Regions from separate parts of the Mesorhizobium sp. CAU 1741 genome, predicted to be linked through region 1. Evidence: predicted binding sites of a transcription regulator. Region 1 holds the regulator's gene; the other holds the start of a gene.
The links. Region 1 encodes LexA, which represses DNA repair genes until DNA is damaged. Its sites were predicted from a motif close to TGTTCNNNNTGTGTTCNG; they were not measured.

Region 1 (5,876 bases):
CGCTCGACATGGTGACGCTGCCGCAATTCGGGCAGTATGTGACCACGATCCGCAATCTTCTCGACAAGGGGGCGTTCCTATGAGCGAACTCTCGGCCGCCGGCAAGGCGGTCTCGCCCGAGGGCGACACGATCTGGACCGAGCGGGTATCGCTAGGCTCCAGAATCCCGCGCTGGCTCGCGATGGTGGTGCTGCTCTTCGTCTTCCTCGGCCTCTGGCAACTCGTCACCTCGGCCGGCATCGTCTCGCCGCTGATCCTGCCGACCCCGACCTCGACGATCGCCGATCTCGGCTTCGTCGGGCGCGGGCTCCTGTCTGGAAACTACATGGTCGCCGCGTTCTGGGTCACGACCCAGGAGGTGATCTGGGGCTTCGTGCTGGCCCTGACGATCGGGGTGACGCTTGGCGTCATCGTCGGCGAGACGTCGCTCGGCGAGCGCGCCGTGATGCCTTATATCGTCGCCATCGACACGATGCCCAAGCTGGCCTTCGCACCGCTTTTCGTCGCCTGGCTCGGCTTTGGGATTTCCTCCAAGGTGGCGCTTGCGGCCTTCATCTCCGTGTTCCCGATCGTCGTCGGCACCGCTGCCGGCCTGCATGCGGCCGACGAGAACGCACGCATGCTGTTCAAGAGCATCGGTGCATCGCGGCTGCAGACACTGGTCATGCTGAAGATCCCGACCGGGCTGCCGCAATTCTTCACCGGGCTGAAGATCGCGGCGATCAGCGTCGTGTCCGGCGCCATCGCCGGCGAGTTCCTCGGCGGCGGCCGGGGCTTCGGCGAGCTCATCCGCGTCGCCGCCGCCCAGCTCGACACGCCGCGCGTCTTCTCGCTGATCATCTATCTCAGCCTGCTCGGCCTCTTGATGTTCGGCATCGTTTCCTGGATGCAGTACAAGTTCGTGTTCTGGCATCGTCCGGGCACCAATGCGAATGGCAAGGCAGCAAGATAGGCCTGGATCAGAGACCTGAATGTCCAAACCGAAAGACAAGACCACGCTGGCGACGACGGTCTACCAAAAGCTGCGCTCCGACATCATCCGGGGCGCCTTCCCGCCCGGCGCCAAGCTGCGCATCGAGTCGATCGCGGATCTCTACGAGGTTGGCAGCAATGCAGTGCGCGAGGCGCTTTCGCGGCTGTCCTCGGAGCGGCTGGTGGATCGGCACGAACAGCGCGGCTTCACCGTGCCGCCTATTGCCCTCGACGACTGGCGGGTGCTGGTCGATACCCGGTGCAGGCTGGAGGCACTGGTGCTGCGCGAATCGATGCAGCGGCGTGACGACCGTTGGGAAGAGGCGATTGTTGTCGCTTTCCACCGGTTGTCGCGTCTTAGCTCGGAACGCTCCGAAGACCGTGCTGCCTGGGACGACGCGCATCGCAACTTCCATCGCGCGCTGCTCGCCAACAGCGCGTCGCCATGGCTGCTCGAATTCTGCGACATTCTCGCCGACCACGCGGCGCGCTACATTTCGGTTTCGAACGCCTATCGCAAGATTCCGCGCGATGGGCAGGCCGAGCACGAAGCGCTGATGAAGGCCGTGCTGAACGGGACCGACGACGACGCGTGTGCGCTGTTGGTTGCGCATTACACTAAGACGCTGCGCATGATCGAAAAGACATTCGAGCACGCGCGGGACGCCATGGCATCGGGCGGTGCCTTGGCTGACCTGACCTCCACGCTGCCCCCGCGAGCCACCCCTTGACCTATCAATTCACGCCGAAATACCCGTCGCGACGCTCGCCCGTGATCGCGCGCAACGCCATCGCGACCTCGCATCCGCTGGCAACCGAGGCTGGGCTGAACATGCTGCGCAAGGGAGGCAACGCGCTCGACGCAGCACTTGCCGCGGCCATCACGCTGACGGTGGTGGAGCCGACGGGCAACGGCATCGGATCGGATGCGTTCTGCATCCTGTGGGATGGCAGCGAACTGCACGGCCTCAATGCCTCAGGGCGCTCGCCGGCTGCATGGACGCCGGAACGCTTCGCGGGCAAGACCGCGATGCCGCAGCGCGGCTGGGAGAGCGTGACCGTGCCCGGCGCGGTTTCGGCCTGGGTGACCCTGTCGGAACGTTTCGGCAAGCTTCCGTTCGAGGCTCTGTTCGAGCCGGCGATCGACTACGCGTCCAGGGGCTATCACGTCACGCCGATCATCGCCGAGCTCTGGCGGCGCGGTGCGGAGCTGCTACATGCGCAGCCCGGCTTCGCCGAAGCGTTCATGCCCAACGGGCGCGCGCCGGCCGCCGGCGAACTCTTCCGCAGCGAGGCGATGGCGAACACGCTGCGCCTGATCGCCGAAACGAAGGGCGAGGCTTTCTATCGCGGCGAGCTGGCGCAGAAGATCGCTGCCTTTGCGCAGGAGCACGGCGCGGCGCTGACCGCCGAAGACATGGCCGCACATGCGAATGACTGGTGCGGCACGATCAGCAAGGATTCCGGAAAATCCTCGCTGCACGAAATCCCGCCGAATGGACAAGGCATCGCGGCACTCATGGCGCTCGGCATGCTCAAGGGCAGCGGCATCGAGGCGCTCGACCCCGACAGCCCCGAGGCGCTGCACCTGCAGATCGAGGCGATCAAGCTTGCCTTCATGGACATCCACACCTATGTCGCCGACCAGTTGCACATGGACGACGTCAAGGCGTCGCATTTGCTCGACGACGCCTACCTGGCCTCGCGCGGACGGCTGATCGACCGTGACAAGGCATCGCTGCATCCTGTGGGCGCGCCGAAGAATGGCGGCACGGTGTGCCTGGCAACCGGCGACGCGGACGGCATGATGGTGTCGTACATCCAGTCGAACTATGCCGGCTTCGGATCGGGCGTCGTGGTGCCGGGTACCGGCATCAGCCTGCAGAATCGCGGCTTCGGCTTCACCCTGGAGGACGGCCATCCCAACCAGGTCGGTCCACGCAAGCGCCCCTTCCACACAATCATTCCCGGCTTCATCATGGGCGCGGACGGGCCGGACATGGCATTCGGGCTGATGGGCGGGCCGATCCAGGCGCAAGGCCACCTGCAGATGATGCTGCGCACGCAGGTCTGGGGACAGGATCCGCAGACGGCGGCAGATGCGCCGCGCTGGCGCGTGATCTCCGGCCTCGACGTGGCGATCGAGGATAGTGTCAGCCCGCGGACCATCGCCCACCTGGAGCAGATGGGCCACGTGATCGCCACCGAAAGCCCGGATTCCAGCTTCGGATTCGGCGGTGCGCAGCTCGTGCGCCGCGTCGAGGGCGGCTATGCCGCGGGCTCCGACCCACGCAAGGACGGTTGCGCGGGAGGCTTCTGACGCTCGAACAGAGCGCGTTCGATGCCCCGTGAGGGCCTCGGTGAACCATTGTGGAACATAGTTACGGAATTCATCGGAAAATCAGTAAAATTTAAACTATTGCGGAACACAACTGGAACAGATAGTGTATGTTCTGGTTTTGTTTGCACTCTGATTCTCCGGGGCTTGCCATGCTGACGCGAAAGCAACACGAATTGCTGCTCTTCATCCACGAACGGATGAAGGAGACCGGCATCCCCCCCTCATTCGACGAAATGAAGGAGGCGCTCGACCTCGCCTCCAAGTCCGGCATCCACCGATTGATCACCGCGCTCGAGGAGCGCGGCTTCATCCGCCGCCTGCCGAATCGTGCCCGTGCACTCGAAGTGACACGGCTGCCGGACTCCATCGCGCCCGGGCTCAACCAGGCGCGCAAGTTCTCGCCGAGCGTCATTCAGGGCAGCCTCGGCCGTGCGCCGGAGAAGCCGCGCCTGCAGGCGACCGGCAATGACGACGATGTCGCGGCATCGGTATCCGTACCGGTGATGGGCCGTATCGCGGCCGGCGTGCCGATCAGCGCGATCCAGCAGAAGACGCATTCGATCAGCGTGCCGCCGGAGATGCTTGGCGGCGGCGAGCATTACGCGCTGGAAGTAAAGGGCGACTCGATGGTCGAGGCCGGCATCTTCGACGGCGACACGGTCATCATCCGCAATGCGTCCACGGCGACACCCGGCGAAATCATCGTGGCGCTCGTCGACGACGAGGAAGCGACGCTGAAGCGCTTCCGGCGCAAGGGCGACTCGATCGCCCTCGAAGCGGCCAACCCGGCCTACGAGACGCGCATCTTCGGACCGGACCGGGTCAAGGTGCAGGGCAAGCTGGTGGGGCTCATTCGGCGCTACTGAGGGCTTATAGCGTGACAGGGGTTGGCGTCGAACCGCATCGGCGTCAGAACACCACCGGATGGGTTTCGCCGGTCTGCACGTTGACGAGACCTTGGGGGGCATGGTCGCTCGGCGCGACGAGCACCCAGCGCCATGGCGCGCAGGTGAGCGTGGCGAAAGCCAGACGTTCGGGAAAGCCGGGACCCCAGCGGGGATGGAACGACGGCTCGAACATCCAGTCGACCTTTTCGCCCTCGGCGTAGAGCGCCTGCATCTCGGCGTGCAGCTCCTCAGCCGAGCGGCAGGACATCAGCCCCGCAACCTCGTAGCGAACGGTGGCAACCACCTCGCCTTCGCGCACCAGCGCCCAACCACCGTCATTTTCGGCGAGCGCGTTCACGGCCATGGCCATCGCCGCGTCCGACGAGCCGACGCACCAGACATTGTGCTTGTCATGCGCCATCGAACAGGCGAGCGCGGTCTCGGGCGTGCGCGGGCCGCAACCGAGCCAGAACATCTTCGACACGGCCCCCATGCCCGAGAAGCGATCTACGATCGCAAACTTGGTGATGTTGCGGGCCTCGTCGCGCTGGACAAAGCCGTCTGCCACGGGAAGTTCAAACGTGAGGAAGTCGTCGGTCCAGTGGAAGGGCCGCAATACGGCCGCCTGCATCGTTTCGCGGCCGGGTTCGGCTGCAATGTGGAAATCTTGAGCCGTCAGCGCCCGGCCGATATTGATCGTCTTTGTCGCCCATTCCGGCCAGTCGATCTTCGGGACCTCGGGCAGGTAGTCCTTGCCTTGCGAGACCTGGCGCCCGTCTGCCCAGACCCTGGCGATCTCAAATCGCTCGACGTCCGAAAGAAGCACGATGTCGGCATAGCGGCCCGGTGCGATCGATCCGACCCACGGCGTCAGCCGCATGTGGCGCGCCGGGTTGATCGTCACGCACTGGATGGCGATTTCGGGCGCCAGCCCCGCTTCGATCGCGAGACGCACATTGTGGTCGGTCGCGCCGAGCTTGAGGGTGTCGGAGGCGCTGCGGTCGTCGGTGGTGAGCGCGACCTGCGACCAGTCGGCAAGGCCCCTGTCGAGGAGCCCCCGGATGACCTCAGGCAGGCTGTGCGGACGGAGTTCCATGAACAGGCCGTGGGTAAGCTTGTCCCAGAACTCCTCAACCGTCCACGCCTCATGATCGGAGGCGAGGCCGGCTGCGGCAAACGCGTTGATGGTCGGCATGTCGCGGATACCCGCCGCGTGACCCTCGACGACGCCCCGTTGTTCGAAGGTCGCGCGGATCATGCCCCACAGGCGCTCATGGGAAGGGTTCTCCGGATTCCACACGGCTGGCCAGTCCATCACCTCGTCGAGGCCGGCGGTCATCAGGCTCTGGCGGAGAAAATCGCGCTGCTCGTCATAGCCGAGCCAGCCGCCACCGTGCTCGTAACCGGTTGGCGGCACGGCCGAACCAGGCAGCGGGAAGATCTTCAGCGGCGAGCCGGCGGCACGTGCCTTGAGCCAGAACTCCAGCGTCCGGGCGCCATTGACGTTGGAGAACTCGTGGCTCGCCTCGCAGGTCCAGGTGTTGCCGCGCGGCAAGACCAGGGCGGCCTCCCATTCGGGCGTCAGGTGCGAGCTCTCGATGTGCTTGTGCACCTCGCCGAGACCGGGCACCGCCGCGAGGTCCGGTTCGTGCACGCGCCGGCCGACCTCGCCCGGA
Region 2 (5,876 bases), on a different contig from region 1:
CGAACACGGCCGCGGACAGCGCGACGAAATCGACTCCGGTTTCGGCCACGGCGGCCAGACCTGCCAGATCCGAACCGGCCATCACGATGCAGGGAATGCGCACCATCTCTCCCCACCACTCGCCAAGCTTGAGGTTGCGCGGGTGCGGCTCCGGCTTGTTGTCGTAGCCGAACTTGCCAAAGAACATGTAATCCGGCTGGACCTCGCCAAGTTCGAGCGCGTCGTCGCGGGTTGTCGCACCACCGGTGCCGACCATCAGTTTCGCCTGGTGCTTCTCGACGATCTCTGCCAGCGCCTGCTTGGAACCTTCGAAATGGATGCCGTCGGCGCGGCAGCGCGCGGCGATGCGCGGATCGCCGGCGATCATGACGGCGAGGCCTGCCGCCTGCGCGCCGGGGATGATCGCTTCCGCATAGCTCTGGAACTCATCGTCGTCGGCCTCCCACTGCGGCAGGATGAGAGAGGCAACATCGCCGCCCTCAAACGCCGACAGGATGCGCTTCGGCTCCTCGCGGGGCGGAGCGATGAGGACAATGCGGCAGCGGTCGGGCGCTTCGGTCGGGTTCATGGTGTTCCTGCGCGGGTTCGGCCTCAATGGCGGGCGATCGTGGTGGGAATGCGGCATAGAACACGCGGCGCGTTTTGAACAGCATCGCATGTGGCGGGGCGCCGATGTCATGGTCTCGCCAAGGCGATCGATTGCGGATATGGCTTTGCGCGAAAGGCCAGCCTACCGCGAAATGGAATCCCTCCTCACCGATCCCTGGTTCTACGCCGCCGCCCTGCCGGCGGTGATCGTCGTCGGCCTGTCCAAGGGCGGGCTGGGTGGCGCGACCGCGCTGATCGGCGTGCCGCTGATGGCGCTGGTGGTGTCGCCGGTGCAGGCGGCGGCGATCCTGCTTCCCATCCTGATCGTGATGGACATGGTATCGCTCTGGGCATGGCGCGGCGAGCGCGACCCCATGACATTGAAGCTGATGCTGCCTGGCGCGCTTGCGGGCATCGCCATCGGCTGGCTGACGGCGGCCATGGTGACGGCGGGCGCCGTCCGGCTCATCGTCGGGATCGTCTCGCTGGCGTTCTTCTTGCGCTGGGTCCTTCAGAAGCTGTCGTCGGCAGACAGGACACGGCCGCACCACGCGGGCAAGGCGACGGTGTGGGCGCTAGTGTCCGGCTTCACCAGCTTTGTCGCCCACGCGGGCGGGCCGCCCTACCAGGTCTACGCGCTGCCCCTCAAGCAGAGCCCGTCGATCTATGTCGGCACGAGTGTCGTCTTCTTCGCCATCGTCAATGCGGTGAAGCTGGTGCCCTATTTCGCGCTCGGCCAGTTCGATGGCACCAATCTCACCGCATCCGCCGTGCTGATGCCGATCGCGCCGGTGGCGACACTCGCTGGAGCGTGGATCGTCCGGCGCATGAAGCCCGAGATCTTCTATCCGTTCATGTACACGATGGTCCTGGTCGTCGGCTCCAAGCTCGTCTGGGACGGGATCATCGAAATCTGGGGATGATGACGACCGCGCGGCCATGTGCATAATCCCGCGCGCAGGAGGGAGACCATGACCAATCCATACGCAATCGGCCTCGACAAGAATGCCGCCAATTATCAGCCGCTGACCCCGCTTTCCTACCTCGAACGGGCGGCGAAGGTGTTCCCGGATCAGCTTGCCATCATTCATGGCGCCACCCGGTGGACCTACCGCGAGTTCTGGCGGCGGTCCCTCAAGCTCGCTTCGGCGCTGGCCGAGCGGGGCGTCGGCAAGGGCGACACGGTGACGGTGATGCTGTCAAACACGCCGCCGATGCTGGAAGCGCATTTCGGCGTGCCGATGGTCAAGGCGGTGCTGCATTCGCTGAACACGCGGCTCGATGCCGCCATCGTCGCCTTCCAGCTCGACCATGCTGAAACCAAGGTGCTGATCATCGACCGCGAGTTCTCCGGGGTCGTGAAGGAAGCGCTGGCGCTGGCAAGCGTGAAGCCGCTGGTCATCGACTATGACGATCCCGACTATGGCGACGACGCCCCCTATGCCAAGGGCGAGCGGCTCGGCACGATCGACTATGAGGATTTCGTCGCTTCAGGCGACGATGGATTTGCGTGGTCGATGCCCGACGACGAATGGGACGCGATCTCGCTGAACTACACGTCGGGGACCACGGGCAACCCCAAGGGCGTCGTCTACCACCATCGCGGTGCGGCGCTGATGGCCTATGCAAACACGATCCACGCCGGCATGGGGCGCCATCCGGTCTATCTGTGGACGCTGCCGATGTTTCATTGCAACGGCTGGTGTTTTCCCTGGACGCTCGCCGTGACCGGCGGGACGCATGTCTGCCTGCGCTGGGTGCGCGCCAGGGCGATGTACGATGCGATCGCCGATCACGGCGTCACCCATCTGTGCGGCGCACCGGTGGTGATGTCGACGCTGATCAACGCGGCAGCCGCAGACAAGCGCGACTTCCCGCAGACAGTCACGTTCAACACCGCAGCCGCGCCGCCGCCGGAGGCGGTGCTGTCAGGCATGGCAGATGCCGGTTTCGCCGTTACCCACCTTTACGGGCTGACCGAGACCTACGGACCGGCGGTGGTCAACGAATGGCATTCCAACTGGGACCATCTGGATCGCAACGCGCGCACGGTGAAAAAAGCGCGACAGGGCGTGCGCTATGCGGCGCTCGAGGAACTAACCGTCATGGACCCGGCAACCATGCAACGGACACCGCCGGATGGCGAGACCATCGGCGAAGTGATGTTCCGCGGCAACATCGTCATGAAGGGCTATCTGAAGAACACCAAGGCCACCGACGAGGCGTTTGCCGGCGGTTGGTTCCATTCGGGAGACCTGGGGGTGATGCACCGCGACGGTTATATCCAGCTCAAGGACCGTTCCAAGGACATCATCATCTCCGGTGGCGAGAACATTTCCTCGATTGAGGTCGAGGACGCGCTTTACAAGCACCCGGCGGTCGCTTCGTGCGGCGTGGTGGCGCGGCCTGACGACAAATGGGGCGAGACACCCGTGGCCTATGTCGAGCTCAAGCTGGGCACGAGCGCAAGCGAAGAGGAGATCATCGAACACTGCCGCGGCCTGCTGGCGCGCTTCAAGTGCCCGCGCACCGTCGTATTCGCGGAGATCCCCAAGACGTCGACCGGGAAGATCCAGAAGTTCAGGCTACGGGACATGGCCAGGGAGTTGTAAACCTGCGCGGCGGGGGAAGCAGGCGCGGACGCTGCGTAAATTGTCTCGATACGGGACAAATTTTCGGCTTGTTAACCATTCTGTTAAGCTTCGGTTAAGCTTTACATGTCATTACTGTGGGCATCCAGTGATCTGGATTCTTACCGAGTGGCCGAGCCACTCCGTTTGACGCCTCCCTGTTTAACTCCTGAGAGCCGCTTTTGCGGCTCTTTTTTTGTCTTGCGGCAGCCCCGGGAGCCTGCTCATCCACGTTAACCCTTTGTTAAACACGCACTTGCGTTTGGCCCCTCGGGGGATCAAATTGCCTGTTCCATCGTTTAAGCAGCGCGGCTCACGGGCCGCACGCCATTTCGATGGTCAGGCGGCGTCGAGAGTTCACGGGGTAGCGTTCACATGCAAGAGCAGGGTTTCGAGACCGGCAACACCATCAAGCTCGCCGAAAGGCGCGTGTTCTCCAACTCGTTCAAACCGCTTTACAATGAAGGCATGGCGCTGGTCGAACAGGCGGCGGAGTACCTCGACGGAGAGGGCCGAGCTGCAGCCAAGTCGCTGTCGCGGGTCGGCGCGACGCTCTATGCCGCCGAATCAATGCGGCTGACCACCCGCCTGATGCAGATCGCGTCCTGGCTGCTTTTGCAGCGCGCTGCCAATTCCGGCGAGATGACGCGCGATCAGGTAGCCTCGGAAAAATCCAAGGTGAGGCTCGACACGGCGTCGGCACAGGACGACACCCCGGGATGGTCGGACCTGCCGGAATCCTTCCGCGCAATCGTCGATCATTCGCTGCGCCTGCAGGCGCTGGTTCGGCGCATGGACGACCAGATTTATGGCGAGATCGTTGGCCGGGGTCCGGTCGGTGCCGTGCGGACGGGCAATCCGGTGTCCGACCAGCTCAATCTCCTGCAGACCGCATTCGCGCGCGGCTGATCAGCCGCCCAGCGCTGCCGCGGCGGCGTGAAAGACCCTGTCGAAAACCGGCAGCGCGAGGATGGCGGCGGCCAGGATGAGCGTGAAGGTGGCGATGCGGTAGAGCCTCTCGCCGCCGCGCGTGAAAGCGGACGTTCCCGCCACTATGCCTGCAAAGTAGAGCGGCGCGGCAATCAGCGCCCGCATGGCGACTTCCCACTGGAACAGGCCTGCGATCCAGAGATTGCCGAGCGCGACGAACTCGCCAATGAAGAACAGCGAGAGCAGGTTGGCGCGAACCAGAACGGCCGGCAGCCCGGCGGTCATCCAGTAGGCGATCACCGGTGGACCGGGCACGGACGCGATTCCCGACAGGGTGCCGGCAACACCGCCAACCGCGAACGACGTCGCCAGGTTGCGCGGACCGTGATAGGTCCAGCGCGACCAAAGCACCCCGACACAGGCAAGGATAGCGAGGCTGATGAGCCAGCGCAGGACCTCTTCGTCGCCATTGACGAGGATGAAGACGCCGATCGGGAAGCAGACGAACAGACCCGCCGCCACCGGCACAACCTCCCGCCATACGGCGATGCGCAGCGCCGGCAGGGTGACGGGGATGGTCGGCAGCGAATCCATCAACACGACGATGGCGAGCGCTGCCTGTGGTCCGTAGATGGCGCCTGCAACCGGCGCCACGATCATGCCGGTGCCGAACCCCGAAATTCCCCTTGCGATGCCCGCAAGCGTCACCACCGCGAGCAGGACGAGAAAAGGTAGGTCGAACGGCGGAAAGGGCCAGTCAAGCGGGTTCATGGCGCCGCTGTCACATGCCGGAGGCGGGTCCGCTAGGGCACAATGCGGCGGCACCCGATGGGCCAACCCAAACATCTGTTTCTGATTTGTTCACTTTCGCATGGCATTCCACGGTCGATGGAATAGGGTGGCTTGCATGAACAGCGCGATTCGAATCATCGGCATCGATCCCGGCCTGCGCCGAACAGGCTGGGGGATTGTCGAGGCTCAGGCCAATTCGCTGCGTTTCGTGGCGGCAGGCACGGTTCACTCCAACGGCAAGGCCGATCTCGCCTCGCGGCTGTGCGAGCTTCATGACGGCTTGTCCGCCATCGTCCATGGTCAGAGGCCGGACGAGGCGGCGGTAGAACAGACCTTCGTCAACAAGGACGCGACCGCCACCCTCAAGCTCGGCCAGGCCCGGGGCATCGCCATGCTGGTCCCGGCCCTTGCCGGTCTGCCGGTGGCGGAATATGCACCCAATGCCGTGAAGAAGGCGGTGATCGGCGTCGGCCACGGCGACAAGAAGCAGATCCACATGATGGTGCGCGTGCTGATGCCGAAGGCGACGTTCGATACCGACGACGCCGCCGATGCGCTGGCGATCGCCATCTGCCATGCGCATCATCGTCAAAGCGTCGCCGGCAGGCTGGCCGCATTGGCCCGGGCCAGCTAGCTATGTTCTTGACTTGTTCTGTTGTGGGCAGTAAGTAATACCTGAGAGGTATTACCATGCGTGTCACTGAAAAAGGCCAAGTCACGATCCCGAAGAACATCCGGCGCCACCTAGGGATCGCGCCGGGCAGCGAGGTGGAGTTCGTCTTCACCGACGAGGGCGCGCTGCTCAGGAAGGCGGTTAAAGGCCAGCAGGAGCGGAGCGCGGAAGTGCGTGATCTTCTGGACCACATCCGCAAGCACAGGGGATCGATGAACCTCGGCGGCTTGAGCGCCGACGAATTCTATCGAATGATGCGCGAC

Region 2: a site for LexA is predicted at 4,996-5,013, ahead of ruvC (crossover junction endodeoxyribonuclease RuvC). Genes of this name have one in related genera too.

The regions. Positions count from the first base shown of each region.
Region 1 covers NZ_JBDOQP010000002.1:779,766-785,641, forward strand. The annotation lists gene AAFN84_RS10580 (ABC transporter ATP-binding protein) at 1-83, shown strand, start outside; gene AAFN84_RS10585 (ABC transporter permease) at 80-952, shown strand; gene AAFN84_RS10590 (GntR family transcriptional regulator) at 972-1,703, shown strand; gene AAFN84_RS10595 (gamma-glutamyltransferase family protein) at 1,700-3,292, shown strand; gene lexA (transcriptional repressor LexA) at 3,463-4,179, shown strand; gene AAFN84_RS10605 (adenine deaminase C-terminal domain-containing protein) at 4,223-5,876, opposite strand, start outside.
Region 2 covers NZ_JBDOQP010000007.1:115,149-121,024, forward strand. The annotation lists gene AAFN84_RS23010 (thiamine phosphate synthase) at 1-568, opposite strand, end outside; gene AAFN84_RS23015 (sulfite exporter TauE/SafE family protein) at 741-1,511, shown strand; gene AAFN84_RS23020 (acyl-CoA synthetase) at 1,560-3,200, shown strand; gene AAFN84_RS23025 (DUF1465 family protein) at 3,594-4,127, shown strand; gene AAFN84_RS23030 (sulfite exporter TauE/SafE family protein) at 4,128-4,919, opposite strand; gene ruvC (crossover junction endodeoxyribonuclease RuvC) at 5,056-5,574, shown strand; gene AAFN84_RS23040 (AbrB/MazE/SpoVT family DNA-binding domain-containing protein) at 5,631-5,876, shown strand, end outside.